Regions from separate parts of the Siccibacter colletis genome, predicted to be linked through region 2. Evidence: predicted binding sites of a transcription regulator. Region 2 holds the regulator's gene; each other region holds the start of a gene.

Region 1 (9,936 bases), 1.8 Mb from region 2:
TCATCGCGGCACGCTGACCAAACGCCCGTTCCACGTTGAGCTGACTCAGCAGGAAGATGGCTACGACGCCATGGTGAAACAGCTGGCTGCCGCCTGGCAACAGGAAGCGCAGTCGATTGCTCGCGAGCTTACGCGTCTGCCATAAAAAAATGCTATAGAAAAAAAGCCGCAGCCCTCGGGTTGCGGCTTTTCTTTTTATCTCCGGCAGTTAGCCTGTGCCATGCATATTTCAGCAAAATTTGTCCCGTGCATACTTCACATTTATGACATTGGCGTGAATTTTGCGCATTGACCATCACCTCTTTTCCGCGTATTGCTTAAGCGTGATTGCGCATTTTGTAATCACTGTTTTCTTTTCCACCAGACTAACGCATGAGGGAAACGAGGCATGAAGAGACAAAAAAGAGATCGCCTGGAACGGGCTCATCATCGTGGATATCAGGCCGGGATCACCGGACGGTCAAAAGAGATGTGTCCGTATCAGACTCTGAACCAAAGATCTTACTGGATGGGAGGCTGGCGAGAAGCCATGGAGGACAGGGCTTTAATCGCCTGACTCAGTCTCTTTAAAAAGAAACCTCCGCACTGCGGAGGTTTCGCCTTTATGAGACCTGCCACTAACGCGGGATCAGAACGCTGAAGTATCTTTGAACAGGCCGACTTTAAGATCGTTAGCGGTATAGATCAGGTTGCCATCTACCAGCACTTCGCCATCGGCAACGCCCATGATCAGGCGGCGGTTTACCACACGCTTGAAGTGAATACGGTAGGTAACTTTTTTCGCGGTCGGCAGAACCTGACCGGTGAATTTCACTTCACCAACGCCCAGGGCACGGCCTTTGCCTTCGCCGCCCAGCCAGCCGAGGTAAAAACCAACCAGCTGCCACATGGCGTCAAGACCAAGACAACCCGGCATCACCGGATCGCCAATAAAGTGGCAACCAAAGAACCACAAATCCGGATTGATATCGAGCTCGGCTTCAACATAGCCTTTATCGAAGTTACCGCCGTCTTCGGTCATTTTGACCACGCGGTCCATCATCAGCATGCTGGGAGCTGGCAACTGCGGGCCTTCAGCACCGAACAGCTCACCACGGCCAGAGGCAAGAAGATCTTCTTTTGTATAGGATTCGCGTTTATCTACCATGTTTAAAGTATGCCTTATTTTAGTGAAGGACGCAGGTTAGCTAACACGTGTACGCTGAACAAGTCCGATCAGTTGTGGTTGAACCAGTTTAGCCAGCGTAACGGCCAGGGACGCACACGCGCGTCCTGCTGCGTAGCCTGATTAATTCGCTCCTGAATGGCTTGCAGAAGGGTGGTTTGCCCTTCGCTATCCCACGGCAGGGTTGTCAGTAAAGGTAGCGCATCGCGCACGTCTTCTATGGCCCAGACAGAGAATTTTTCCTCTTTTACCGCGTCGAGTACGCTCTGGCTCAGGCTGAGATGACGCACGTTTGCAGCAGGAATAATCACGCCCTGCTCGCCGGTAAGACCGCGGGCTTCACAGATGGTGAAAAACCCTTCGATTTTTTCGTTCAGACCGCCGACCGGCTGAGCGCGGCCAAACTGGTCCACCGAACCGGTGATCGCCACGCTCTGTTTAACCGGAACTTCCGCCAGCGCGCTGATGAGAGCGCAAAGCTCAGCCATTGATGCGCTGTCACCATCCACTTCGCTATAGGACTGCTCGAAGGTCAACGACGCGGAGAACGGGATCTGCTGGTCGAGCTGCAGCTCGGTCATCAGGAACGCCTGCATGATCATCATGCCTTTGGCGTGGATGTTGCCGCCCAGTTCGGCTTTGCGTTCGATATCGTTAAACTCGCCGTCGCCGATGTGCACCACGCAACTGATGCGCGAGGGTTCGCCGAAGGCGCGCGGATGACCGGGGAATTCCACCACCGACAGGGCGTTTATCTGGCCAACACGTTCGCCTTCGGTTTCAATCAGGATCTGATCGAGCAGGATTTCGTCCTGCATGCGCTCGGCAAGGAAGCCTTCGCGCCATTCCCGGGCAGTCAGCATCTCTGTAAGATGCGAGGCGGTGAAAGGTTCACTGCCGCTGAAAGCAACGACATCGCGCAGCTGGCGCGTCAGCCAGAGCGGACAGAGCGGTAGCGTTTGCTGGTCGCCGGTATAGCGCACGGCTTCGTGGATCAGCACCGGCCAGCTATCATCGCCGGGCAACGGCAGCTGATGCAGCCGCGCGGTAGCGCACACCCAGCCAGCCCAGAGCGCCATGTCGCTCTCTTCAGCAATCTGCAGCGTATCCTCATATTCGCTGTAGATGGCCTGCTCGGCGAGCATTGGCTCTGTTTCCTGGAAATCAGCCAGCGATTCGCGGTCACCAACCAGAATGACTTTCAGATCCAGCGGCAGGGAAGGGACCGCGACCGGCAGCGGGCGACTTTCATCGATGGGCAGCCAGTCGAAACGACGCTGGATCACCATCTGCTTGAGACGCAACCACAGCAGCGGCTGCGCCAGTACAGCACGCAGGGAAAGCACCAGTGTGCCGCCGTTAGCGCGATGGATCAGGCCTGGTTGCAGGCTCAGCTCGGCCCCAAACTGACGCACACAGCCAAACAGCTGCTCGCTTTCGATCCAGTCAGCAACCACCACGTCGCCTTTAGCGGCGAAATCATCTGCAGGGGACAGTGCGGTGTGAAGGGTAACCTGATGGCCATTAATAACATAGCGTCCGCCAGCAGCCGCCGTATTCGGGGAGGCATACTGTTCGGCTAACTGCGCCACCAGGTGAAGGTATTCAGAGGCTTCCAGCGCTTTAACCAGCATCCATGATGAGGACGCCCGGGGCTGATTGAACTGTTCAAGTCCATAGCATAAACGCGGCTGGATAGCGGTGAAATCAACGTCATCATCATGCGTTGTCGGCGTGGTCAACACTTCAGCAAAGCTGTCGGTGTCCGGCTTGAGCGCCTGCCAGTCTAATCGGGTAATGGTCAAAGTCGATGTTTTTTCAGTCAGATTTCAAAAGCGGGATTATACCGTAACCGGCGAGGCAGCACACCGCTAAAGCGCCACCCGACGCTAAGATTCTTACGCGGTTTCACATCCAGACGATTTATGCTCAGCGAAATGCTAAAAAACTGATATTCTGAAATGAGTTACGCGGTCACACTGAGATTACGATGAAATATCAACAACTAGAAAATCTCGAGAGCGGCTGGAAATGGAAATATCTGGTGAAAAAGCACCGGGAAGGTGAGCTTATTACTCGCTATATTGAATCCAGCGCGGCGAAAGAGGCAGTTGATCTGTTACTCAGCATGGAGAACGAGCCGGTAAAAGTGCTGGGATGGATTGATAAGCACATGAATCCGCAACTCGCGAACCGGATGAAGCAGACCATTCGTGCGCGCCGCAAACGTCATTTCAATGCTGAACATCAGCACACCCGCAAAAAATCTATCGACCTTGAATTTATGGTCTGGCAGCGGCTCGCCGGTCTGGCACAGCGACGCGGTGTGACGCTATCAGAAACCATCGTCCAGTTGATTGAAGATGCGGAGCGCAAAGAGAAATACGCGTCGCAGATGTCCACGCTCAAGCAGGATCTAAAGGCGATGTTGGGTAAAGAGAAGCCTTAACGTTTTTACCGACGACCCGAAATAAAAAACCCCGCCGAAGCGGGGTTTTTTTAAGAGCGGGTAACTTAAGCCTGCGGCTGAGTTACAACGTCTTTGATGCCTTTAACTTCGATTTCTACGCGACGGTCCGGCGCCAGGCAATCGATCAGCGCAGCACGCGCTTTCACGTTGTCACAGGTGTTGCCAGTAACCGGGTTGGATTCACCCATGCCACGTGCAGAGATCTTGTTAGACGGGATACCTTTAGAAACGAGGTAGTCAACTACGGACTGAGCACGTTTCTCAGACAGACCCTGGTTGTAGGAGTCAGAACCGATGCGGTCAGTGAAGCCCAGAACCACTACAGAACCGTCTTTCGGATCCAGGTTGCTCAGCTGGGTGTACATCTGATCCAGCGCCTGCTGACCTTCCGGTTTCAGGGTTGCTTTGTTGAAGTTGAACAGAACGTCAGACTTCAGAGTGAAGTGCTTGGTCTGTACTTCCGGAGCCGGAGCCGGAGCCGGAGCTACAACTGGAGCCGGAGCTTCTTCCTGACCGAAACGGTAGGAAACGCCAACGCTCAGCATGCCGTTGTCCGGACGGGTACCAACGGTGTTACGGTCACCGATGTTGTTGGTCCACTGGTATTCCAGACGGGTAGCGATGTCGCGGGTAACTGCCCACTCAACACCACCAGCAGCCAGCGGGGATACGCCGGTGTCGTGGTCTTTCAGACGAACGCCTTCCGCGTTAACAGCGGTAGCGTCTGCACGCCATACCATACCACCGAGACGGGTGTAAACGTCCAGCTCGTCAGTAACCGGGTAGCTAAGTTTGGTAGTCAGCTGGATGCCCTGAGCTTTCAGCGCGCCGTTTTCTGGCTGACCTTTATACTCCATGCGTCCCAGCCAGTCGTAGCCGATTTCGAAACCAACATACGGGTTAACCTGGTAACCTGCGAAGGCACCTGCGCCCAGCTGGTTTTCGTGGGTCGGACCACTACCGATACCATTGTCGTAGCCGTTACCGTCGAAACCGGTGTCGTGGTACTGGGACCAACCCAGCTTAGCACCAGTGTACCAGGTGTTATCTTTCGGAGCGGCTTGCGCTACGGTAGCGAAGCCAGCCAGTGCCACTGCAATCGCGATAGCTGTCTTTTTCATTTTTTGCGCCTCGTTATCATCCAAAATGGCCATGAACGCCTTAAAAGAGCTCACGGTTAAATCCTTACACCGGGGTTATTGGCTCATTTGTAACTCTACCGATAAGTTCGGTTTATGATGAGCAACCCTGGCGATGTAAAGTCTACAACGTAGTTGGAAACTTACAAGTGTGAACCCCGTCAGGCATATGAAAAAAAACAGATTGCAAACATATTTTTTAACATTTATGCCTTTTTTTTGGACAACGCATTTTGATGAAAACCCCAGCAAACCTAAGCAGGAAGGGAACTATTGCTTAATTGTTAATGGCCTGGCCGTGACAAAAATATTACGTGGGAATTCTCTTAAATTTACTTAATGATACAAACTCGAATGAATCTTTAGGCCAGAAAGTGGTCCGTGGCTGTACGATGTGCTCTGCAAAGGGCGCATCACAAAGCCTACCGCATTACCCATTTCTGCCGCTTCAGTGAGTATTTTTTGCTCATCGCGGGTGAGCTCATGAGGCAGCCAGCCAATCACGACGCTGTAGTTACCGGTACGTAACGCGCGCGCCATCGTCTCTACCGTAAATTCCGGAGCCATCTGGCTCACCTGCATCACTTTAGTTAACGGCAGACCAGCGGTTTGCACCCATGAACGGCTCAGCTTTTGCTGCGGCGTTAACCACAGCTGCCAGCGCGATTGCTTACCAAGCTGTTGCAGCAGCGGCAGCAGCACCATCTGCGTTACCCACGGCTGGTCTTCACGGTAAACCACTTCACTGATCATACCTTTTACCGTCTCGCCGGAAGCGTGACGATCCTGCGAAAGAGGTTGTTTGTGGTCAGGGTGTGTTTCATAACCAGATACGTACATAATGAATCCCGCCTGTGGGTTACTGTATGCATATACAGTACTGCTGCTTCGCATAAAGATCAATCAAAAATTTCGGAAGCGGCTCGCAAAATTCATCGCTACTTTCGGAACAGATTAAATTCCGGTTGCTGTTATCCCCTAAGTTAAATATTTTCCTGTTAAAGGCTCTACTAATTACATGAAAAGAGTCTTATATGATGATTAATAAGGAAATTATCATGAAATCTTTATCTTATGACAGAATCAATAAATCTCGGGAATACCTCAAGTCGCTGGGCAAGATTGACTGTCGGGCGCTGTTTGGGGGCTACAGTCTGGCCATCGACAACACCGTGTTCGCGATGGTCTGTGAAGGCGAGCTCTATCTGCGGGCCTGCGAAGCTTGCGCCGAATACCATGTGGGTACAAAGCCAAAATTGCTGTGCTTGCCCAAGCGGGGCAGACGCATCTCACTCAATTATTTTCTGGTGGAGGAGCAGCTGTGGCAGGAACCAGCAACGCTATTGCAGCTTTCAACGCGCGCCTTACAGGATGCCCGCCGGGAAAAGTTCAAACGCGAATCGATAAAGCGGCTGAAGGATCTGCCAAATATTACTTTTCAGCTTGAGGCGCAGCTGTGCGCGGCTGAGATTCGCGACGCCCAAACCCTACAGGCCTGTGGTCCTCAGGAAGCCTGGCTGCGTATTCGTCAAATTAACAAACATGCCGGACTCCGGGCGCTGATGGCGCTGGCGGGCGCGGTGGCAGGGCTCCACTCCGCCGCGCTGCCCTCTGACACACGTAACGCCCTGCATGAGTGGTATCACCGTGTCACGCGCGGTGATCAGACTCATGCTGGCGAGTGATCGATCTGCTGTTGCAGGGAGCTGAGTTCCGGCAGGAGCGAGATCAGTAATCCAATCTGCTGAAGAACCAGCGGCTCTTTACTGTCTGCGCGCGGCTCAAGGTGGCTGATGCGCTGCGCCAGGTCAGCAAGTGCTGTCTGCAAGCGCTGTTTGTCTGCAGGCGCGTGGTGCAGCGCATCATCGACGTAGCATACGGCATCGTCCAGCAGTTGCAGGATCGCCGTATTGGTCAGTTTTTCACGGTGCGCACCGAGCGCAGAAATATAGCTGGTGAAGGTATGATTCAGGCATAACAGGCGAAACGCGGTTTCACGTAGCGTGGCGCTGGCCTGCGGTTCTGTAGCCATGTTCGACACTACCGAGGCCAGCTCCGCATCGCGGTTATGAGCATCGCGGCGGGCGATACGGTATTGCAGGCGGTTATCACGCCCCTGGTGATACTGCTCCAGAATGGCATCCAGGTAACGGCAGTTAGCATTAAGCGCCTGGCTAATCACCTGCGGCAGGCGGCGGAACTGCCAGTCTGGCCAGATAAAACTGACCGCCGCCCAGGCAATAGCACAGCCCACCAGCGTATCAAAGATGCGCGGCATCGCTACCACAAAGCCTTCGCCCAGCAGGTTGAAGCACAACAGTACCAGCAGCGTGATGAACATCGTGGCGTGGGCGTACTGCACGTTACGGAAGGCAAAAAACAGCACGCCGGTAATAACGATCAAAATAAGCTGTCCTTCAAGCGAGGGAACGAAGTACAGCACCGGAATGCCGATGGCGACACCAATCAGCGTCCCGAGCACGCGCAGCCGCAGCCTGTGCCGCGTGGCGTTGTAGTTGGGCTGGCAGACAAACAGGCTGGTCAGCAATATCCAGTAGCCATGCTCAAGGCCGGTAAGCTGAATAAAGGCATAGCCGACGCACAATACGATGGACATGCGCACCGCGTGGCGGAACAGCGCTGATTCCGGGGTGAAATTACGGCTCAGGCGCAGCCAGACATCGCTGAAGCCGTTCAGGCCGTCGTCGGCGAGCTGATGCTCAGATTCGACGCGCGGCGCGGCCAGTGCCTGTTCCGATTCAATGGTTGCCAGTTGCGCGTCGATAGCCTTGAGGTTGCTTATCAGATAGCCCACCGCTTTCATCTCTGCGGGAGAGGTTCCGCTGGCGCGGATGCGGTCGAGCGCGGCATCCAGGTGGCTGAATACGCGTTCGAAGCGTGGGTTATGCTGATAGGGCGTTCGCAGTAAAATAGAGCGTGATAACTGTGCGCACGCCTGGGACTGCATGGAAAGCAGGCGCTGGAAGCGGAACATGACGTCGCTGTAGCGAAATTTTTCACGCAGGGCCTGGTACTGGATGTGCGACGAGCTGGCACGCTCGTGAATATCCTGGGCGACGAAATAATAGTGCAGCGTGCGCCGGGTACCGCGTTGGCCCCGATCGCCTCGCAGCCGTGTCAGTAACGAGGCTTTGGTCTGATTAAGGGTGGTAACCAGCTTGCTGTTAGCCAGCGCCAGCTCGACAACCGGTGCATCGCGGTCGCTTTCGATATCCGGGTCATACAGGTGTGATTTAATCTCAAGATAGGCGGCAAGCTGCTCAAAGCAGCGGGCAAGATTGTCCTGCAGCGGGCGGATAGGAAACAGTAAATGCCCGGCCAGCGTCAGCAGGTTGTACCAGACCGCACCGGCAATCAGCAGCAGCGGTTGCTGATACCAGTGATCGTAGAGCGAGACCCCGAGCATGGTGTAGATCGCGATCAGCAGGGCGCCAAAAGCGATGGTGGCATAGCGCTGGCCAAGGCCGCCGAGCAGAATAAATCCGCTGGTGGATAGCGTCAGACCAAAAGCAAACAGCCACGGCCAGTCAAATAACAGCTCGACGGAGGCCGAGGCGATAAAAAAGCTGATCAGGGTGATCAGCAGATTGCGTAGCCGCCCACTTAACCGGTCGTCCAGATCCGCCAGTGCGGCGGCAACCACCCCGAGGGTGAGCGGGATGGTCAGCTTTACCTCGCCCAGCCACCACGGCAGCGCAGCGGTGCCGCTGAGCGCAATAAAGATCCGTAGGTTATAGAGCCAGGCGCTGTTCCATGTATAACGGCGTAGCAGGGGGCTGAGCATAAGCGGGCGTTCCTTGTGTTACCCGAAACGACGACGGGCGTTGGCTTCCCGGGCTGCGCGTGCGGTTTCAACGCTGACTACGCGGCGTCCAACCGGCCAGAGCGCAATGCCGGCAATCTTAAAGTTGGCAATGCCCACCGGGATGCCGATAAGCGTAACGCACTGGGCAATGCCTACCACAATATGCATCACGCACAGCCACCAGCCGAAAAAAATCACCCATAACACGTTCAGCAGCGTACCGCCGGTGTTGAGCAGCACATTTTTACTGTTCGGGTTCAGTTCATCAACGTGGATCGGTTCATTGCCGTAGGGTACCAGCGACAGTTTAGTAATTTCCCAGCACGAGCGGGTAAGCGGCAGCGTGACGATACAGATGATGCTGACCAGCGTCGCCAGCAGCCATGACAGCGTGGTGGCAAACCCACCCAGAACAAAATTAAGGATATTAAGAACGGTGCGCATATCGCCTCCCCGGCGTGTCGTCTGAGCCAAATCACTAACCGCAGCAATTGTAACGCGTTTTTGCTCTGGAGCGTGATCTCTGTGACGGGTAAACTGACGGCTCATTTTGCGTTTACTCTGGCATCGACATGGAACTCAAAGCAACGTCTCTTGGCAAACGTCTCGCGCAGCACCCCTACGATCGCGTCACGCTGCTTACGGCAGGGGTGAAAGTGGCCGGCGATAAGCACGAATATCTGATCCCGTTCAATCAGTTGCTGGCGATAAACTGCAAACGCGGTCTGGTCTGGGGCGAACTGGAATTCGTGCTGCCGGATGAGAAAGTTGTGCGTTTGCATGGCACCGAGTGGACTGATACCCAGCGCTTTTATCAGCAGCTTTCTGCGTTGTGGAACAGCTGGAGCGAGGAGATGAGCGACATCGCTGCCCGGGTGCTGAACGAAGCGCTGGACGCCATCGACCAGCTGGTCGGCAACGAGCAGTGGCTCAGACGACGTGATATTGAGGGAATAGCCCAGCGCATTCAGGCGGCTTGCGCAGCCTTGCCGCTGCCTCAGGCGCGACTGAACGAATTCGACATCACTCGTGAACCCTGGCAGAAATGCCAGGCATGGCTCAGCGACAGTGAGCAACGACGCGCTGCGCATAATCAGGAATATACCGCTGCGATGCTGGCGCGCTACGACGACTTTTTCACCAGCGTAGAGAGCTCCCCGCTTAATCCGGCGCAGGCCAGGGCGGTGGTGAATGTCGAAGATGCGTTGCTGGTGCTCGCGGGTGCCGGGAGCGGCAAAACGTCGGTGCTGGTGGCCCGCGCGGGCTGGCTGCTGCTGCGTCAGCAAGCCAGCGCCGAGCAGATCCTGCTGCTGGCGTTTGGCCGTAAAGCTGCGCA
Region 2 (9,936 bases):
ATGATGATGTCGCCGATGGTATCTTTCTCAACTTCGAACTTGTTCATCTGCAGCGCGTGATCGATAAGCTCATCGGCGGTGGCAGCAGGCACGGTCGCGTCCGCGGCATACGGCACGTTACGCAGCAGGCTGAGATAGCAGTTCAGCTGCTCGGTAAGCTGTTCGCGGGTCAGCGAACGCTGGCGTGACGCAAGCAGGGCTGTGCAGCAGAGGTTCATGGCGTTAGCCGCACCGGCGTTGTTGATGCGCACCATCAGTTCACTGGCAATGCCGTTGACGGTTGGCGTCAGCCACGCCGGACGTATCGCTTCGATCGGGTCAACCGATTCGCGCCACTCCGGCACGTTATCATTCAGCCATGAGGTCAGCGACATCGGCTCGCCGAAGTTGACATAGCCCTGGCCGAGATTGCGCAGCTTGCTCAGCCCGCGCACCATCTGCAGCAGGCTCTCTTTCTCTTTCGTAGCGCCGCGCAGCTCTTTGGCATAGGTGCCCACTTCCATGACGTGCTCGTAGCCGATGTAAATCGGCACCAGCGTAATCGGACGCGTGCCGCCGCGCAGCATCGCCTGAATGGTCATCGAAAGCGTGCCGGTTTTCGGATCCAGTAGGCGACCGGTACGGGAGCGTCCGCCTTCCACGAAATACTCAACCGAGTAGCCGCGGCTGAACAGTTCGCCGAGGTACTCACGGAACACCGTGGAATAGAGCTTGTTGCCTTTAAAAGTACGACGGATAAAGAACGCGCCCAGACGGCGGAAAATCGGGCCAGCGGGCCAGAAATTCAGGTTGATGCCCGCAGCAATGTGTGGCGGTACCAGCCCCTGGTGATAGAGCACGTAAGAGAGCAGCAGATAGTCCATATGGCTGCGGTGGCAGGGCACATAGACGATCTCGTGACCGTCGTGGGCCAGCTGACGTACGCGCTCAGCGTTATGAACGTTGATGCCCTGATAGAGACGGTTCCAGGTAAAGCCCAGCACGCGATCGCTCACGCGAATAGCTTCATAGGAGAAGTCAGCCGCGATCTCTTCCATCAGCGCGACGGCATTCTGCTGCGCCTTTTCATGGGAGATCTTTTTGGTACGCGCTTCGTCCTCTACCGCACGGGCAATCGCTTTTGACGCCAGCAGCTTATTGAACAGATCCTGACGCACCGGCAGGCGGGGGCCAACGGTGGCCAGACGCTGGCGGGCAAAGTGCATACGCGCCACGCGCGCCAGCTTTTGCGCGATAATTTTATCGGTGCCGTGCTCGGTGGCCATGCGGCGCAGCGAAACCGGCGGCGAGAAGCGCACAAAGCTGTCGCGCCCCAGCCAGGAGATAGCGACGAACTTCTGAATGCCGTTCAGCATGCGCAGCGGCGGGTTAACCTCACCCTTTTCGCGGCCCGGAGAGCGGCCAAACATCACCGAAACCGGCACCATCTGCACATCGAGATTCGGGTTGCTGCGGTGTAAATCCAGATAGTCGTGGAAGAGCTTAATAGACTCTTCTTTCGGCGTGTAATAGGTGAACACGCGCGGCCCGCTGTGAATGAACACGTAGCGCGGCAGAATAGCGCCGTCGATTTCCAGCGGTTCAAGCGGGTCGGGTAAATCATGCGCCAGGCATTGTTCGCGCAGCGCCAGCAAATCTGCCTTAGAGTTATAGGGCAGCACATACATAATAGGGCGAGAGGTATCCAGCCCTAATTCGGCGCAGGGGTCTGCCGGAATAGACTTGGTCTTTACCAGGACACTTAATGGTAAATTCAGTAATTTGTAGTAAATTCGTGGCCAACCGGACATAAACGATGTAAAGCCTCTGGTTAATAATGCAATCGCGCCGCAAGAATATCAGAATCCGTTGGGAATTTCTGTGCTGCGCTGAAGGCGACGTAAAAGCATTGACGCTCAGAATTCAAAAAGGTTTCTTTTCATGGCGAATAACACCACCGGGTTAACCCGTATTATCAAAGCTGCAGGCTACTCCTGGAAAGGGTATCGCGCAGCCTGGAAAAATGAAGCCGCCTTCCGCCAGGAGGCCGTCGCGGCAGTTGTGGCAATTGCGATTGCATGCTGGCTGGATGTTGATGCCATCACGCGCGTTCTGCTGATCGGTTCCGTTTTGCTGGTCATGATTGTCGAAATCCTTAATAGCGCCATTGAGGCGGTAGTGGACCGAATCGGGCCGGAATTCCACGAGCTTTCCGGGCGTGCCAAAGATATGGGGTCCGGTGCGGTACTGCTGTCTATCATCACCGCTCTTATCACCTGGGGCACGCTACTTTGGCAGCATTTGCGATAACCTTTCCAGAACGGGCCGTGTGTCTGGTTTTTTGCGCATTTTGTGGTTCCAAAGTCGCCTTTGACTGTATATACTCACAGCATAACTGTATATACACCCAGGGGGCGGAATGAAAGCGTTAACGACCAGGCAGCAAGAGGTGTTCGATCTCATTCGGGATCATATCGGCCAGACCGGCATGCCGCCTACTCGTGCGGAAATTGCAGCGCGTTTGGGGTTCCGTTCCCCGAACGCGGCGGAAGAGCACCTGAAAGCGCTGGCGCGTAAAGGCGTCATTGAGATCGTTTCAGGCGCATCGCGCGGCATTCGTCTGCTCATTGAAGAAGCTGAAGGGCTGCCGCTGATTGGTCGCGTTGCGGCGGGTGAACCGCTGCTGGCCTCCCAGCATATCGAAGGTCACTATCAGGTTGACCCGTCCCTGTTCAAGCCGAGCGCAGACTTTCTGCTGCGTGTCAGCGGGATGTCGATGAAAGACATCGGCATTATGGATGGCGATCTGCTGGCGGTGCATAAAACCGAAGAAGCGCGTAACGGCCAGGTTGTGGTGGCGCGTATCGAAGATGAAGTGACCGTAAAACGTCTCAAAAAACAGGGCAACATCGTTCAGCTGTTGCCTGAAAACAGCGACTTCGATCCTATCGTGGTTGACCTGCGCGAACAGAGCTTCACTATCGAAGGCCTGGCAGTGGGTGTGATCCGCAACGGCGAGTGGCTGTAATCTCCCTCTGATTTTAACCTCATGGTGCCGCGTGTTGCCGTGAGGTTAGCCTTCTGACCTCATTACCAGTTCGGGGCAGCATGTCGTTCTTCTCCTCCACTGATAAAGCGTTGTGGCGTCTTGCGCTGCCAATGATCTTCTCGAATATCACCGTGCCGCTGCTTGGCCTGGTGGATACGGCGGTGATTGGTCATCTCGACAGCGCAGCCTATCTTGGCGGCGTGGCGGTAGGGTCAATGGCAACCAGCTTCCTGTTTATGCTGCTGCTGTTCCTGCGTATGAGCACCACCGGGCTGACGGCCCAGGCGTTCGGTGCGAAAGACCCCGCCGGGCTGGCGCGGGCGCTGGTACAGCCCCTGATGCTGGCGCTTATTGCCGGCTTCGCTATTTTTCTTCTGCGTACCCCGCTTATCAATCTTGCGCTGCACATCACCGGTGGTAGCGACGACGTGCTGCTTCAGGCGCGCCGCTTTCTTGAGATCCGCTGGCTGAGCGCGCCCGCCTCGCTGGCAAATCTGGTGCTGCTCGGGTGGTTGCTGGGCGTGCAGTATGCCCGTGCACCGGTGATCCTGCTGGTAGTGGGTAACCTGCTCAACATCGTGCTCGACCTGTGGCTGGTGATGGGGATGCAGATGAACGTGCAGGGCGCGGCGCTCTCAACGGTTATCGCCGAATATGTCACCTTCCTTATCGGCCTGCTGATGGCGTGGAAAGTCCTGCGGTTGCGGGGTGTCAGCGTAACCATGTTGAAAGCGGCATGGCGCGGGAATATGCGTAAGCTGCTGGCGCTTAACCGCGACATTATGCTGCGGTCGCTGCTGCTTCAGCTCTGCTTCGGTTCCATTACCGTTCTTGGGGCGCGGCTGGGCGGCGAGGTGGTGGCGGTGAATGCTGTGCTGATGACGCTCCTCACTTTTACGGCCTATGCGCTCGACGGTTTTGCCTATGCGGTGGAAGCGCATTCCGGGCACGCATTTGGCGCGCGCGATCGCTCCTCGCTGCTTGATGTCTGGCGCGCCGCCTGCCGGCAGGCAGGGATTGTCGCGCTGGCATTTGCCCTGGTCTATGCCTGTTTCGGTTCCACCATTGTCGCCATGCTGACCTCCATCGACAGCCTGCGGCAGCTTGCCGGGCACTATCTGCCGTGGCAAATCCTGCTGCCGCTGGTGGGTGTCTGGTGTTATTTGCTGGACGGTATGTTCATTGGCGCCACCCGTGGCCGTGAGATGCGTAACAGCATGGCGCTGGCCGCTCTGGGGTTTGCCCTGACGCTGCTGTCACTTCCGCTGCTGGGTAATCATGGTTTGTGGCTGGCGCTGTGCGTCTTCCTGGCGCTGCGAGGGGTGACGCTGGGCTGGATGTGGCGGCGTTTCTGGCAACAAGACCGCTGGTTTACATAGTCAGTTACATCCCTTTACCGGGCTTTAAGCAGCCTCCAGCTTCCTGATTTTGCAGCCCTTTCATGGTCATTTTTCATGCGCCCGGGAGTGAAAATGGTTAAATATTCCGAATCACCGCCCCGTTCCCGCAGGCTCGTCTACAATTATTATCACGTCCAGCAGGAAATGAGATGAATGTCAGGACGGTTCATAAACGCAATCTCATAAACCGAACGATGAGGACATTATCATGAATAAAGACGAAGTCGGCGGTAACTGGAAACAGTTCAAAGGTAAAGCGAAAGAACAATGGGGTAAATTGACCGACGATGACATGACTGTCATTGAAGGTAAGCGCGATCAGCTGGTTGGTAAGATCCAGGAGCGCTACGGCAACAGCAAAGACGAGGCTGACAAGCAGGTTACTGACTGGGAAACCCGTCATAACTATCGCTGGTAAAGCACGCTAACTCAATTGTGCTGACCCTCGGGGCCTACCCAGCCCAGGTACAAGGATGTACCACTTAACGCCTTCACTACTTCCCGCGCTTTTTTCCCTGCACTGAATGGTCATGGTCGCATGCACCAGGATGGCGGCAGGCTTCCACTTCAACACAGCCAGAACACAACCCGTGTGCTTCAATCACATTGTGCCGTAAGGCAAAGCCCATCCGCGCCGCGACGGCCTGGAGAATATCTTCTACCCCATCTGCGCTCTGCTCTTTGACCTGCCCACAGCGATCGCATATGTACATTGCTGAAGTATGGGTCGGCTGATCGATCAGATGACACAGTACATAGCTGTTGGTGGACTCCACCTTATGCACAAACCCCTGCTCAAGCAGAAAATCCAGCGCACGATAAACGGTGGGCGGCTTAGCCTGCGGTTCGCTCTCGCGCAGCAAATCCAGCAGATCGTAAGCGCTGATCGCCCCTTTTTGCAGCGTCATCAGACGCAACACTTCAAGGCGCTGTGGCGTCAGGCGCACATTACGCTGCAGACAGAGCTTTTCGGCCTGCGTTAACACGTTTTGAGATGTGGTCATATCCATCAGCAACCTCCGGGAAAAGTAGGGTGTTACTTTATCACAAAGCTGATAAAACTCCGAGACAGCACTTCTGCTCGGTGCCGCTCAACCATTCGCGAGGTTAATGATGAAACGTCCTGAATTTATCCGCCACTGGCGCGAACTCGAAGGGGAAGACGATTCAGCCTATCCGGACAGCCCGGAGCGGTTTTCCATCGGCGCACCGCTGGCGCGAAGCCTTGGTCTCTCCCGGCTCGGGATCCATCACGAGCGCCTGCCACCGGGCCGCCGTACTTCTTATCCTCATGCCGAAAGCGCTGAAGAGGAGTTCGTGTTTGTGCTGGAAGGGTTTCCTGAAGCATGGATCAACGGCGAGCTCTGGCCGCTTGAGCCGGGCGACAGCATCGCTTTTCCTGCCGGAACAGGGATTTGCCATACCTTTATCAATAATACCGACAGCGAGGTTCGCCTGTTAGTCATTGGCGAAGCCAATAAATCCAGCAACCGTGTTTATTATCCGTTAAACCCCGACTATGCCGCCACGCGCCCGGATCGCTGGATTGACCCTCCCCACCAGATTTTTACATCTCATAACGGCAAACCTTCACGAAAATGAAACCCTCGTCTATATACATTGAGTAACATAAAAAAAGTACAGGGAAGTCGGGAACTTTTTGGGTCATACCCGTTTTGATTCGGTAACACAGCAATCACCAGCCTCTGGCCGCTTGAAAAGGCGGGGGTATAAGTCTTCATCTGATAATAAGACGGTACACTGTGAAAAAAATAATCAAACCTTCGGTGATATCTATCGCACTTTCATTGGTACTTGCGCACCAGGCAAATGCAGCAAATAACTGGGCGGAAGCACGTAACGATGCGATGGGTGGAACGGGCGTTGCGTCAGCCCGCTATGGCAGTGGTGTGTTAATCAACCCGGCGTTACTGGCGAAAGCCAACCCCGAGGATGACATTACGGTGATCTTGCCTTCGGTTCAGGCGCAAATTACCGACCCGGATAATTTGCGTGATGAAATCGATGAGATTAACGATCGTATTGATTACTACGACGATATCGTTGACAGCCTGGGGCCAGAGGATCTGCTGAATATCGGCACCCGTTTCCGCCAGTTCCAGGGCGCAGCGGGCGAGCTGGCAGACAAGCTTGAATATCTTGATGGTAAATCGGCTCGCGCCAGCGCTGCGGCAGGCGTGGCGGTGAGCATTCCGAACGATGTCTTGTCAGTGGCATTTGTTACCAAAGCTTATGCCCACGCGCGCATCAGCTCGGACGTCGATCCGAACGACATCACCTATCTGCGTAATATCCAGAATAACGATCTATTCGCCGGGGGCGAGATCCTCGACGCGGTGATTAACGGCGGAGATGCCATCACCGACAACCTGCGCTCGTCGGCATTTGGTCGTGCAGCTATCGTCACCGATTACGGCGTGGCGGTGGCGAAAAAGTTTGATATCGGCGGTGTGCCGGTCTCCCTGGGCGTGACGCCGAAACTGCAGCAAACCTGGCTGTATAACTATTCCGCGTCCATCTACAACTACGACAGCAGCGATCTGCGTAACAGCCGCTATCGTAAGGATGACACCGGATTCAACGTTGACGCTGGTATCGCGGCCGATCTCAGTGAGAACTGGAGCGTCGGGTTAAGTGGGCAAAACCTGATGTCGCGCGACCTCGACACTAAAGAGGTTAACGGCTTCAAGGATACCTATCAGATCCGTCCGCTGGTGACCGCCGGCGTTTCCTGGCAAAACGATCTGGTTACGCTCAGCGCCGATGGCGATCTGACGCCAACCAAACACTTCAAGAGTGAAGATGACTCACAGTATGTTGGCGTCGGTGGCGAAATTCGTCCGCTGAGCTGGCTGGCGCTGCGTGCCGGTTACCGGGCGGACGTCAAAGATAATGATGCCGACGTCGTCACCGCCGGTGTGGGCTTTGCACCATTCGAAAAAGTACGTGTCGATCTCGCCGGGATGGTGGGTGAAGACGAAACCTGGGGGGCCGGGGCACAGCTGAGCCTCACCTTCTGATGCGATGCCGGAGGCTCACGCCTCCGGTTCTTTTTTATGCTATAGTGCTGCCCCTGTTTTTGACCGGTAAACCGAACCTGTAGCCACTATGTTGCCTGAAAACCCCGTTTCGACTTTTCCCGCACACCGCTTTTCCATCGCGCCGATGCTCGACTGGACCGATCGCCACTGCCGCTATTTCCTGCGTCTGCTGACGCAGCATACGCTGCTGTACACCGAAATGGTCACCACCGGGGCCATCATTCACGGCAAAGGGGATTACCTGGCGTACAGCGAAGAGGAGCACCCGGTCGCACTGCAGCTTGGCGGCAGCGATCCGGCGCAGCTGGCGCACTGCGCAAAGCTGGCCGAAGCGCGTGGCTATGATGAGATCAACCTTAACGTCGGATGCCCTTCTGACCGTGTGCAGAATGGTCGTTTCGGTGCCTGCCTGATGGGCGATGCCCAGCTGGTGGCCGACTGCGTAAAAGCGATGCGTGATGTGGTGTCGATTCCGGTTACCGTTAAAACCCGTATCGGCATTGATGAGCAGGACAGCTACGAATTTCTCTGTGACTTTATCGACACCGTCTCCGGGCGCGGCGAGTGTGAGATGTTTATCATCCACGCCCGCAAGGCCTGGCTCTCCGGCTTAAGCCCGAAAGAGAACCGCGAGATCCCGCCGCTGGACTACCCACGCGTCTGGCAGCTCAAGCGCGACTTCCCGCATCTGACGATGGCGATTAACGGCGGTATTAAAACCCTGGCCGATGCGAAATCGCACCTTGAGCATCTCGATGGCGTGATGGTCGGGCGTGAGGCCTATCAGAACCCCGGTATTCTGGCGACGGTTGACCGTGAGATCTTCGGCGTGGCAGGCAGCGACCGCGACCCGTTCGACGTTGTACGCGCCATGTATCCCTATATCGAGCGTGAATTAAGCCAGGGAACTTACCTCGGGCACGTCACCCGCCATATGCTTGGCCTGTTCCAGGGCATTCCCGGTGCGCGTCAGTGGCGTCGTTATCTCAGCGAGAACGCCCATAAGCCAGGGGCTGATATTCAGGTGCTGGAGAACGCGCTGCAGCAGGTTGCAGGTCGGCGTTAATCACGCTAAAAGATAGTGAATTTGACCACGCCCTGTGCTTTTGCACGGGGCGTTTTGTTTGTTAATCAACACGTTATTTCTGGCACGAATCTTGTAATAACCCGGTATCATTTTCAGGAGGACAAGAACCATGTTGGAGCTACTGTTTGTGGTGGCGTTTTTTCTGGTGCTGCTGGGTACCGGCGTTTCGCTGTTCGGTATTCTGGCGGCGTTGATTCTGGCAAGCGTGGTGATGATGCTGGGCGGGCTGTTCGCGCTGTTTATTCAGATGCTGCCGTGGCTGCTGCTGGCGGTGGTCGTGGTGTGGATCGTGCGGGCGATAAAAAGACCCGATTCAACGCGTTATTACAAAAAGCGTCGCTGGCGTTACTGATTCCTGAGCGCTTGATCACATCTTTGTAACCTGGTGTGCAGTTTGGCGGGTGCAGAATAGGATTTACGGCGGCGATCTGTCACTATGCACCGGCTGTAACGCAAATTCATCGTTCTGTACCCTACATACAGACGAACAAAAAGAAAAAGGGCTTCCTTCGGGAAGCCCTGATTATTTATGGGATCAGCAGGCTCGATCCCTGAGTGGCACGACTCTCCAGCGTTTCGTGCGCGCGCTGCGCATCCGCGAGCGCAAAGCGCTGACTCTCCGGCACCTCAACCTTGATAACCCCACTGGCAATCAGCGAAAACAGTTCGGCGCTGGCTTCGTCCAGCTCCTCGCGGTTGGTAATGTAGCCCTGAAGCGAAGGGCGGGTGACGTAGAGCGAGCCTTTCTGATTGAGAATGCCGAGATTCACGCCGGTGACCGCGCCGGAAGAGTTGCCGAAGCTCACCATCAGCCCGCGGCGCTGCAGGCAGTCCAGGGACGACTCCCAGGTATCTTTCCCTACCGAGTCATACACCACGCGCAGCTTTTTACCGCCGGTCAGCTCGCGTACCCGTTCACCGACGTTCTCTTCCCGATAGTTGATGATCTCCCAGGCACCGGCCTGCTTCGCCCGCTGCGCCTTCTCGGCAGAGCCGACGGTGCCAATAAGCTTCGCGCCCAGCGCTTTTGCCCACTGGCAGGCGATAAGTCCCACGCCCCCGGCGGCGGCATGGAACAGAAACGGCTCGTCCGGCTGGATCTCGTAGGTTTTACGCAGCAGATAAAACACCGTCAGCCCTTTCAGGAACGAGGCCGCCGCCTGTTCGAAGGAGATCGCGTCCGGCAGCAGCGCGGCTTTGTCAGCCGGCACGTTATGCACCGAACTGTACGCGCCCAGCGCGGACTGCGCGTACACCACGCGGTCGCCCGCTTTAAGGTGCTTTACGTCGCGACCGACCTTGCTGACAACACCAGCGGCTTCTGTGCCAAGACCCGCCGGCAGGGCCGGAGGAGGATAA
Region 3 (9,936 bases), 250 kb from region 2:
GAGAATGGTAAAGACGATGGTATAGATAAAGGTCCAGATGCCCTGCATGATGAACAGTGACACCGGCCAGTTTTCCATCGGCAGGTTGTACTGGTCCTCGACGCCTTCAAACGTCACCGTCGAAATGACGGACCCGGCGATCAAAAAGACAATAACCAGGCAGAGAAGGAATTTCTTTCCTTCCGGGGTGCGTAATTTTTCCCGCATGGGTTCTCCGATAGCTGCACGTCGTTGCGAAGCCGACACTGTATAGCCTGTTGGTCAGAAAATCGACCCGCAATCAGTGAGAACGTGCGGTCGCCAGCAGCGCGCCTATCGCCATAAACAGCGAACCGAACACCCGGTTCAGCGCCTTCATCTGGCGCGGGCCTTTGATCCAGGCCGCAATGCGGGTGGCGAGTGTGGCGTATCCGATCATCACAATGATATCCACCACCACGGTAGTGACGCCCAGCACCACATACTGCATCACCTGCGGCTGCTGCGGGACGATGAACTGCGGGAACAGCGCGGCAAGAAACACGATGCTTTTCGGGTTGGTCAGGTTCACAAACACCGCGCGCTTAAACAGCCGCCCGCGCGACTGGGTATGGGCCAGGGTATTGAGATCGAGCGCGCCAGCTGCGCGCCACTGCTGGATGCCGAGCCAGATAAGGTACGCCGCGCCCGCCCACTTCAGTATTTCAAACGCCAGCAGCGAGCGTGAGAACAGGGTGCCCAGCCCGACGCCCACCAGGACGATATGAATCGCCAGCCCGGTCTGCAACCCGGCGATTGACGCCGCCGCGCCGCGATAGCCGTGACTGATGGCGGTGGTCATGGTGTTAATCGCCCCGGAGCCGGGAGATACGCTTAAAATCACCGAGGTAAGAAGATAGGCAAACCACCAGTCGAGGGTCATGTCTGATTCCTGGATGTACACTTTTATGCCACAATACGCTATTGCTTGTAGTTGTGCTACGAATCACAGAAAAGCGTTTAACTCACGATAATACGGCGCAAATCACCCTATGTTTCAGCACAAATCCGAATGGAAATCGCGGGAGGACGCGTTCGCTGCGTTCACCATGGGGCCGCTGACCGCGTTCTGGCAGCAGCGTGAAGAGGGCGAACTGACGGGCGTAGACGGGATACCGGTGCGCTTCGTGCGTTTCCGTGGCGTCAACAACGATCGGGTGGTGGTGATCTGCCCGGGTCGCATCGAAAGCTACGTGAAGTATGCCGAGCTGGCGTACGATCTCTTCCACTGCGGGTTCGATATTCTGATTATCGATCACCGCGGCCAGGGCCGTTCCGGGCGGATGCTTGATGATACCCACCGCGGTCATGTGGTGAACTTCAGCGACTACGTCGATGACTTTGCCGCCTTCTGGCAGCAGGAAGTGGCTGCCGGGCCGTGGCGTCAGCGTTTTATTCTGGGTCATTCCATGGGCGGTGCTATCGCCACGCTGTTTTTGCAGCGTCAACCGGATGCCTGCGACGCCATTGCGCTCTGCGCGCCGATGTTTGGCATCGTAATGCGTCTGCCAGAGTGGATGGTGCGTCAGATCCTCGACTGGGCGGAGGGCCACCCCCGGGTACGCGACGGTTATGCCATCGGCACCGGTCGCTGGCGAGCGTTGCCGTTCAGCGTCAATATTCTGACCCACAGCCGCCAGCGCTACCGGCGCAATCTGCGCTTCTATGCCGATGAGCCACGGCTGCGCGTGGGCGGGCCGACGTATCACTGGGTGCGCGAAGGCGTGCTGGCCGGGGAGCAGGTGATGGCAGGTGCCACTGCCGTCACGACCCCGATGCTGCTGATTCAGGCCGAAGAGGAGCAGGTAGTGGATAACCGCATGCACGACCGCTTCTGCGAGCTTCGCGCCGCGGCAGGCTACCCGTGTGAGGGGGGTAAACCTTACGTCATAAAAGGCGCATACCATGAGATCCTGTTTGAGAAGGACGCGATGCGTGCAGTTGCACTCCATGCCATTGTCGGGTTTTTTGACCGGCACCGTTAATCTACTGCGGCCCGCCCGCATCGCATTTACTATCAGAGGTTGAATTATTCTTATGTATCAGGTTGTTGCGTCCGATTTAGATGGCACATTGTTATCCCCCGAACATCGCCTTACGCCCTATGCGAAAGAGACGCTGCGCCTGCTGACGTCACGCGGTATCCACTTTGTTTTCGCCACCGGTCGTCACCATGTTGACGTCGGCCAGATCCGCGACAACCTCGAAATCGAAGCCTACATGATCACCTCGAACGGCGCGCGCGTGCACGATACCGCCGGTAATCTGGTCTTCACGCATAACCTCGATCGCGATATCGCCGCTGACCTGTTCGGCATGATGCATAACCACCCGGACATCATTACGAATATCTACCGCGACGACGAGTGGTTCATCAGCCGCCACCGTCCCGATGAGATGCGCTTCTTCCAGGAAGCGGTGTTCCAGTACTCGCTCTATGAGCCGGGCCTGCTGGAGCCGGAAGGGATCAGCAAAGTGTTCTTTACCTGCGATACCCACGAAACGCTGCTGCCGCTGGAGCAGGCGATCAATGCCCGCTGGGGCGACCGCGTTAACGTCAGCTTCTCAACCCTGACCTGCCTGGAAGTGATGGCGGGCGGCGTGTCGAAAGGCCACGCGCTGGAAGCAGTATCCAAAGCAATGGGCTATAACCTCGCGTCCTGCATCGCCTTTGGCGATGGCATGAATGACAAAGAGATGCTGTCGATGGCGGGGAAAGGCTGCATCATGGATAACGCCCATCAGCGCCTGAAGGATCTGCTGCCCGAGCTGGAAGTGATTGGCAGCAACGCCGACGACGCGGTGCCGCGTTACCTGCGTAAGCTGTTCCTCGACTAAACGTCCAGCATGACGAGTGGTTAATGTTAAGCCACTCGTCAACCAAATAGTCGCACGCGTTTATTTTTGCTTCGCTACAATGCCCTCTCATCAACATGAGAGATTCTTGCCGTGGCGCTACTGATCATCACCACCATCCTCTGGGCCTTTTCGTTCAGCCTGATCGGCGAATATCTGGCGGGGCAGGTGGACAGCTATTTTTCCGTTCTGATGCGCGTCGGTCTGGCCGCACTGGTGTTCCTGCCGTTTTTACGCGTTAAAGGCCACAGTCTGAAAACCCTGAGCCTGTATATGCTGGTGGGCGCGATGCAGCTCGGCATCATGTATCTGCTGAGCTTCCAGGCCTATCTCTACCTCACGGTCTCTGAATTCCTGCTGTTTACCGTCCTGACGCCGCTCTATATCACGCTGATTTACGATCTGCTGAGCAAGCGCCGTCTGCGCTGGGGCTATCTGCTGAGCGCCGGGCTGGCGGTGATTGGTGCAGCGATTATTCGCTACGACCAGGTCAGCGACCACTTCTGGATTGGCCTGATTCTGGTGCAGCTGGCAAACATCAGCTTTGCAATCGGCATGGTGGGCTACAAACGCCTGATGGAAACGCATCCGATGCCGCAGCACAGCGCGTTTTCCTGGTTCTACCTCGGGGCGTTTATCATCGCGGCGCTGGCGTGGGTGGTGATGGGCAATCCGCAGAAGCTGCCAACCACTGGCCTGCAATGGGGCATTCTCATCTGGCTGGGTGTGGCGGCTTCAGGTATCGGCTACTTCATGTGGAACTACGGGGCGACGCAAGTTGATGCCGGAACGCTCGGCATCATGAACAATATGCATGTGCCTGCCGGGCTGCTGGTCAACCTCGCCATCTGGCACCAGCAGCCGCACTGGCCGAGCTTTATCCTTGGAGGGGCAGTGATAGTGGCGTCACTGTGGGTCCATCGCCGGTGGGTCGCTCCGCGCTCTTCACAAACGGCAGATGTTCACAGGCGTGATTCCGCGCAAAGCGAATAAACGCTTCTGCAGCCGGCTGACGCTGTTCGCCATCGCGCACCGCCGCGTACAGCCGGCTCCATAAGCCTTCGCCCAGGGTTCGGGTAACCACCAGGCCCTGGCGCTCAAAACTCTCCACCACCCAGTGCGGCAGCGCCGCAATGCCCATGTTCGCCGCCACCATCTGGATCAGCAGCAGGGTGTTATCCACGCTTTTCAGCGACGGGCTGACTCCAGCCGGCTGCAGGAAGTGCCGCCAGATATCGAGCCGGCCACGCTGCACCGGGTAGATCAGCAGCGTCTCACTGGCAAGATCGTCCGGCGTGATGTGCGGGTTCGCCGCCAGCGGATGATCCGGCGCCAGCACCAGCCGCACTTCAAAATCAAACATCGGCGAGTAGTGCAGACCGCTGCGCGGTAGGATGTCTGACGTCAGAACAATATCCAGCTCGCCCTGTTGCAGCGCTGGCTGCGGGTCGAAGGTCACGCCCGATTTAAAGTCCATCTCCACCTGCGGCCACTGGCGGCGGAAATTCTCCAGCGCGGGCGTCAGCCACTGAATACAGCTGTGGCACTCAATGGCGATGCGCAGCCGCGTCTGCTGCGGCTCATGACAGGACTGCAACGCGCGGCTTATCTGCGGCAGAACCTGTTCGGCCAGCTGCAGCAAAATTTCGCCCTGCGGCGTGAAGCGCAAAGGCTGACTCTTGCGCACGAAGAGGCGGAATCCGAGCCGCTGTTCCAGATCGCTGAACTGGTGCGACAGGGCCGACTGGGTCTGATGCAACGTGGCCGCCGCTGCCGCCAGAGAGCCGCAGCTTCGCAGTGCCTGAAGCGTTCGCAGGTGTTTAATCTCGATCATGAAAGTCCTTCACTTCGCCATGAACAATTTGCGCTTGAGGAATATACAGTAACCGCGAATTATAGCGGTGTAAACATCTGGACGTCTAAACCACCGGATTAAACTGAATCCTAAGAGGCAAAACAATGACTATCTATAATCACACCCTCGGTTTCCCCCGCGTCGGCCTGCGTCGCGAACTGAAAAAAGCACAGGAAAGCTACTGGGCGGGTAACAGCACCCGTGAAGAATTACTGGCGGTGGGCCGCGAGCTGCGTGCCCGCCACTGGGAACAGCAAAAACAGGCCGGCATCGACCTGCTGCCGGTGGGCGATTTCGCCTGGTACGATCACGTTCTTACCACCAGCCTGCTGCTGGGCAACATTCCCGCGCGTCACCAGAATAAAGACGGCTCCGTCGATATCGACACCCTGTTCCGCATTGGCCGCGGCCGCGCACCGACCGGCGAACCGGCGGCGGCGGGTGAAATGACCAAATGGTTCAACACCAACTACCACTACATCGTGCCGGAGTTCACCAAAGGCCAGCAGTTCAGCCTGAGCTGGACCCAGCTGCTGGACGAGGTGGACGAAGCGCTGGCGCTCGGCTATCAGGTGAAGCCGGTACTGCTGGGCCCGGTAACGTACCTGTGGCTGGGTAAAGTGAAGGGCGAGCAGTTTGACCGTCTGTCACTGCTGAATGACATTCTGCCGGTGTATCAGCAGGTGATCGCCGAGCTGGCGAAGCGCGGCGTGCAGTGGGTGCAGATTGATGAACCGGCACTGGTACTGGAGCTGCCGCAGGCGTGGCGTGATGCCTTTAAACCGGCGTATGACGCGCTGACAGGCCAGGTAAAACTGCTGCTGACCACCTACTTTGAAGGCGTAACGCCGAATCTTGATACCATCGCTGCACTGCCGGTACAGGGCCTGCACGTGGATCTGGTGCATGGTAAAGACGACGTGGCGCAGCTTCACCAGCGCCTGCCGGCTGACTGGCTGCTTTCGGCTGGCGTGGTTAACGGGCGTAACGTCTGGCGCGCCGATCTGACGGAAAAATATGCTCAGCTCCAGGCCATCGTCGGCAAACGTGAATTGTGGATCGGGTCATCCTGCTCGCTGCTGCACAGCCCGATTGACCTGAGCGTTGAGACGCGTCTGGATGCCGAAGTAAAAAGCTGGTTCGCCTTTGCGCTGCAAAAATGTGAGGAGCTGGCGCTGCTGCGTGATGCCCTGAATAGCGGCGATACCGCCAAAATCACTGCGTGGAGCGCCCCGATTCAGGCACGTCGCCACTCCAGCCGCGTCCACAACCCAGCGGTGGAGCAGCGTCTGGCAGCCATCACGGCCAAAGACAGCCAGCGCCAGAGCGACTACCAGCAGCGTGCCGCCGCCCAGCGCGAACGTTTCAACCTGCCGGCATGGCCGACCACCACTATCGGTTCCTTCCCGCAGACCACTGAGATCCGCGGCCTGCGTCTGGACTTCAAAAAAGGTAACCTCGACGCCAGCAACTACCGCACCGGCATCGCGGAGCACATCAAGCAGGCCATCGTTGAGCAGGAGCGCCTGGGGCTGGACGTGCTGGTTCACGGTGAAGCCGAGCGTAACGACATGGTGGAATACTTCGGCGAGCACCTCGACGGCTTCGTGTTCACCCAGAACGGCTGGGTGCAGAGCTACGGTTCCCGCTGCGTGAAGCCGCCGGTGGTGATTGGCGACATCAGCCGCCCGGAAGCGATCACCGTTGAGTGGGCAAAGTACGCCCAGTCCCTGACCGACAAACCGGTCAAAGGCATGCTGACCGGGCCGGTCACCATCCTCTGCTGGTCGTTCCCGCGCGAGGACGTCTCCCGCGAAACCATCGCCCGACAGATTGCCCTGGCGCTGCGCGACGAAGTCCAGGATCTGGAAGCGGCAGGTATCGGCATCATCCAGATTGATGAGCCAGCGCTGCGCGAAGGGCTGCCGCTGCGTCGCAGCGACTGGGATGCCTATCTGAAGTGGGGCGTGGAAGCATTCCGTATCAATGCTGCCGTGGTGCGCGACGATACCCAGATCCACACCCACATGTGTTACTGCGAGTTCAACGACATCATGGGTTCCATTGCTGCGCTGGATGCGGACGTAATCACCATTGAAACCTCGCGTTCCGACATGGAGCTGCTGGAATCGTTTGAGGAGTTCGAATACCCGAACGAAATCGGACCGGGGGTGTATGACATTCACTCGCCGAACGTACCGAGCGTGGAGTGGATTGAAGCCCTACTGCAAAAAGCGGCGCAGCGTATCCCGGCGGAGCGTCTGTGGGTGAACCCGGACTGCGGCCTGAAAACCCGCGGCTGGCCGGAAACCCGCGCCGCGCTGGCGAACATGGTGAAAGCCGCGCAGAACCTGCGCACGGCGTAATAACCTGAGCGCGCCAGGGATGGCGCGGCAGTTAACCCGGCAACGGGCAGGGTAGGTGCGCAATGTACCTGCCCTGGAGTCGTACCGGGCTGGCTGTACCCACCCACCGTAACCCATCTAACCCTGAATCTGTTACTCCCGCCCGAACCACTGATTTTTTTTCTGCTTCATCACGGCGAACTGCTTTGGCGTCGGCGGCCGGTCGCTTATCACGAAATCAAAATCCCCCACGCTGCCATTCTGGCAGATAGCGCTGCGACCAAACTTGGTGCTGTCCACCACCAGCACGCTCACTGCCGCACTGGCGACCAGCGCCTGACGCGCCGCGACCTCATCATCGTTATAGTCATACAGCTCACCCGCCTCGCCGATCCCCCCTACCGACACCACCCCGGCGTCCACCCGGTAACGGCTAAAAAAGGACTGGGCATCGCTGCCGATCACGTCCAGGTCGCGTTTGCGCACGCGTCCGCCCGCCACCGTCAGCTCGCAGGTGGCGAGACGACTCAGCGCGTCGGCGGCATGCAGGTTATTGGTAAACACCGCCAGCCGGGTTTCCGACGGTAGCGCCCGGGCCACCATCTCCACCGTAGTGCCGGTGCCAAGAAAGCAGCTCATGTAGTTCCCCAGCAGCACCGCCGTGCGCTCGCCGATCCAGCGCTTGCCCTGAATGTTGACGATCTCCCGCTGCTGATAGCCGATGTTTTCGCGGGCGAAAGGGGCCACCATGCCATGACGCCGCAGCAGCAGGCCGCCAGCGGTCAGCATTCGCAGATCGCTGCGCACGGTTTGCAGCGAGACACCAAAGTGCTGCGCCAGTTGCTCAATACTGCTCTCGCCATGCGCCGTCACCAGTTCGACGATCGCCGTGCGGCGGGATTCAGGGGTCATTGTTCGCTCCTCGTGGCACCCTTTTTTCGTCATCCTGACACGCGAATGTGAAAATATTACTACGAAAAAAACTGGTCATATTTTTGTCAGATTCCCCTGTTTTAATCATCACAACGAAAACAGAGGGGATACACTATGAGTAAGCACCTTGCGTTGGCCGCCGTTGTCATGACTGCATTAAGCGCACCGGCTTTCGCCGCATCCACACTGACGCTCTACACCAGCCAGCCGAACGAAGACGCGCAGATGACCGTCAGCGCATTTGAAAAAGCGCATCCGGACATCGAAGTGAAGTGGATCCGCGACGGCACCACCAAGCTCACCGCGCGCCTGCAGGCTGAACTCGCCGCAGGCGGTGCCGCCCCGGACGTGCTGCTGATCGCCGACAGCGTCACGATGGAATCCCTCAAAAAGCAGGATTTACTGACGGCGTATCGCTCTCCCGAGGCCAGCCGCTACGATGCCCAACTGTTCGACCCGCAGGGCTACTACTACGGCACCAAGCTCATCACCACCGGCATCGCGTATCACACCCGAGCGCCGGTGAAGCCCGCCTCCTGGCAGGATCTGCTGAAGCCTGAACTGAAAAACATGACCACGCTGCCAAGCCCGCTTTACTCCGGTGCGGCGCAGATCCACATGGCGACGCTGATGAACGATCCGCAGCTTGGTTTTGCCTGGTACCAGAAGCTGAAAGCCAACGGCGCGATGCCGCAGAGCGGTAACGGCGGCGTGATGAGCGCGATTACCTCCGGCAGCAAAGCCTACGGCGTGCTGGTGGATTACATGGCGATCCGCGAGAAAGCGAAGGGCGCACCGATTGATTTCGTGTTCCCGAAAGAGGGCGTCAGCATTGTTACCGAGCCGGTAGCGATGATGAAAAACGCGAAGAATCCCGAAGGTGCGAAAGCGTTTATCGACTTCGTACTGTCGGATGAAGGCCAGCGGCTGGTGCTCAAGCAGGGTTATCTGCCTGCCGATCCGAAGCTGCCAGCCCCGCAGGGCTTCCCGGCACGCGACAGCATCAAACTCATGCCGTTCGACCCGGCGAAAGCGCTGGCGGATACCGACGCCAACAAAAAACGCTTCGCCGATCTGTTTGGAAACCGCTAGTTGATGACCAGCATGACCCTCCGTCAACCTGCCAGCAGCGGCCCGCCGAAAGGGCTGCTCTGGCTGTTACTCGTCCTGGTCGCGCTGCTCAGTCTGCTGCCGAGCCTGCGACTGCTGGTCTCGGCTCTGCTTGACTGGCAGCAGGGTAGTAACAGCAGTCTCGGGCGCGTCCTGAGCAACCCGGCGACCTGGACGGCGCTCTACAATAGCCTCTACACCAGCGGGCTGGGAACGCTACTCTCCCTGCTGCTGGGCGGCCTGTTTGCCTTCTGCCTCGCGCTCACCAACATCCGGCTCAAGCGGACATGGGTATTTCTGTTTATGCTGCCGATGATGATCCCGCCGCAGGTGACCGCCCTGAGCTGGCTGCAGCTCTTCGGCCCGAGCAGTATCGTGCTGACCAGCCTCGGCATCGCACCGTCGTTCGGTAGTACCAATCCCCTTTATTCTGCCGAAGGCATCGCCCTGCTGCTGGGCATTCAGCACGCGCCGCTGGTGTTCCTGGCGCTGCGCACCCAGCTCCAGTGCCTGCCGAAAGAGCAGATCGAAGCCGCACGGCTCAACGGTGCCTCGCTGTGGCGCGTGTTTATCGACATCGTGCTGCCGCTGTGCCGCACTGCGCTCTGGGCCGGCGCGGCTATCGCGTTTGTCTCCGCGCTGGGCAACTTTGGTATTCCGGCGATGCTCGGCATTCCCATCTCTTATTTTGTCTTGCCGATTCAGATCTACCAGTCGCTGTCGAGCTTCGGACCGTCCATGCTGAGTGACGTCGCGGCGCTGTCGGTGCTGATGGGCGTGCTGGCAATCGGCATCGTGTCGCTGCAGGGCTACTTACAG

What was found. Region 2 encodes LexA, which represses DNA repair genes until DNA is damaged. Its sites were predicted from a motif close to TNCTGTATGTACATACAGNA; they were not measured.
Region 1: the regulator LexA is predicted to act here: its motif matches at 5,635-5,654, upstream of sulA (SOS-induced cell division inhibitor SulA).
Region 3: the regulator LexA is predicted to act here: its motif matches at 4,740-4,759, upstream of metR (HTH-type transcriptional regulator MetR).

What each region holds. Positions count from the first base shown of each region.
Region 1 covers NZ_CP074352.1:1,428,426-1,438,361, forward strand. Annotated here, with positions in the region: gene pqiC (membrane integrity-associated transporter subunit PqiC) at 1-145, shown strand, start outside; gene rmf (ribosome modulation factor) at 389-556, shown strand; gene fabA (bifunctional 3-hydroxydecanoyl-ACP dehydratase/trans-2-decenoyl-ACP isomerase) at 629-1,147, opposite strand; gene KFZ77_RS06795 (Lon protease family protein) at 1,216-2,970, opposite strand; gene matP (macrodomain Ter protein MatP) at 3,156-3,614, shown strand; gene ompA (porin OmpA) at 3,680-4,756, opposite strand; gene sulA (SOS-induced cell division inhibitor SulA) at 5,111-5,614, opposite strand; gene KFZ77_RS06815 (TfoX/Sxy family DNA transformation protein) at 5,809-6,459, shown strand; gene yccS (YccS family putative transporter) at 6,444-8,579, opposite strand; gene KFZ77_RS06825 (YccF domain-containing protein) at 8,598-9,044, opposite strand; gene helD (DNA helicase IV) at 9,173-9,936, shown strand, end outside.
Region 2 covers NZ_CP074352.1:3,697,884-3,707,819, reverse strand. Annotated here, with positions in the region: gene plsB (glycerol-3-phosphate 1-O-acyltransferase PlsB) at 1-1,790, opposite strand, end outside; gene KFZ77_RS17740 (diacylglycerol kinase) at 1,921-2,289, shown strand; gene lexA (transcriptional repressor LexA) at 2,399-3,007, shown strand; gene dinF (MATE family efflux transporter DinF) at 3,088-4,407, shown strand; gene KFZ77_RS17725 (CsbD family protein) at 4,637-4,846, shown strand; gene zur (zinc uptake transcriptional repressor Zur) at 4,923-5,438, opposite strand; gene KFZ77_RS17715 (cupin domain-containing protein) at 5,542-6,030, shown strand; gene KFZ77_RS17710 (conjugal transfer protein TraF) at 6,192-7,469, shown strand; gene dusA (tRNA dihydrouridine(20/20a) synthase DusA) at 7,558-8,556, shown strand; gene pspG (envelope stress response protein PspG) at 8,687-8,929, shown strand; gene KFZ77_RS17695 (quinone oxidoreductase) at 9,105-9,936, opposite strand, start outside.
Region 3 covers NZ_CP074352.1:3,950,882-3,960,817, reverse strand. Annotated here, with positions in the region: gene KFZ77_RS18915 (DUF2534 family protein) at 1-207, opposite strand, end outside; gene rhtB (homoserine/homoserine lactone efflux protein) at 281-901, opposite strand; gene pldB (lysophospholipase L2) at 1,011-2,003, shown strand; gene yigL (sugar/pyridoxal phosphate phosphatase YigL) at 2,056-2,856, shown strand; gene KFZ77_RS18895 (carboxylate/amino acid/amine transporter) at 2,968-3,867, shown strand; gene metR (HTH-type transcriptional regulator MetR) at 3,752-4,708, opposite strand; gene metE (5-methyltetrahydropteroyltriglutamate--homocysteine S-methyltransferase) at 4,834-7,095, shown strand; gene KFZ77_RS18880 (DeoR/GlpR family DNA-binding transcription regulator) at 7,228-7,986, opposite strand; gene KFZ77_RS18875 (ABC transporter substrate-binding protein) at 8,122-9,099, shown strand; gene KFZ77_RS18870 (ABC transporter permease) at 9,112-9,936, shown strand, end outside.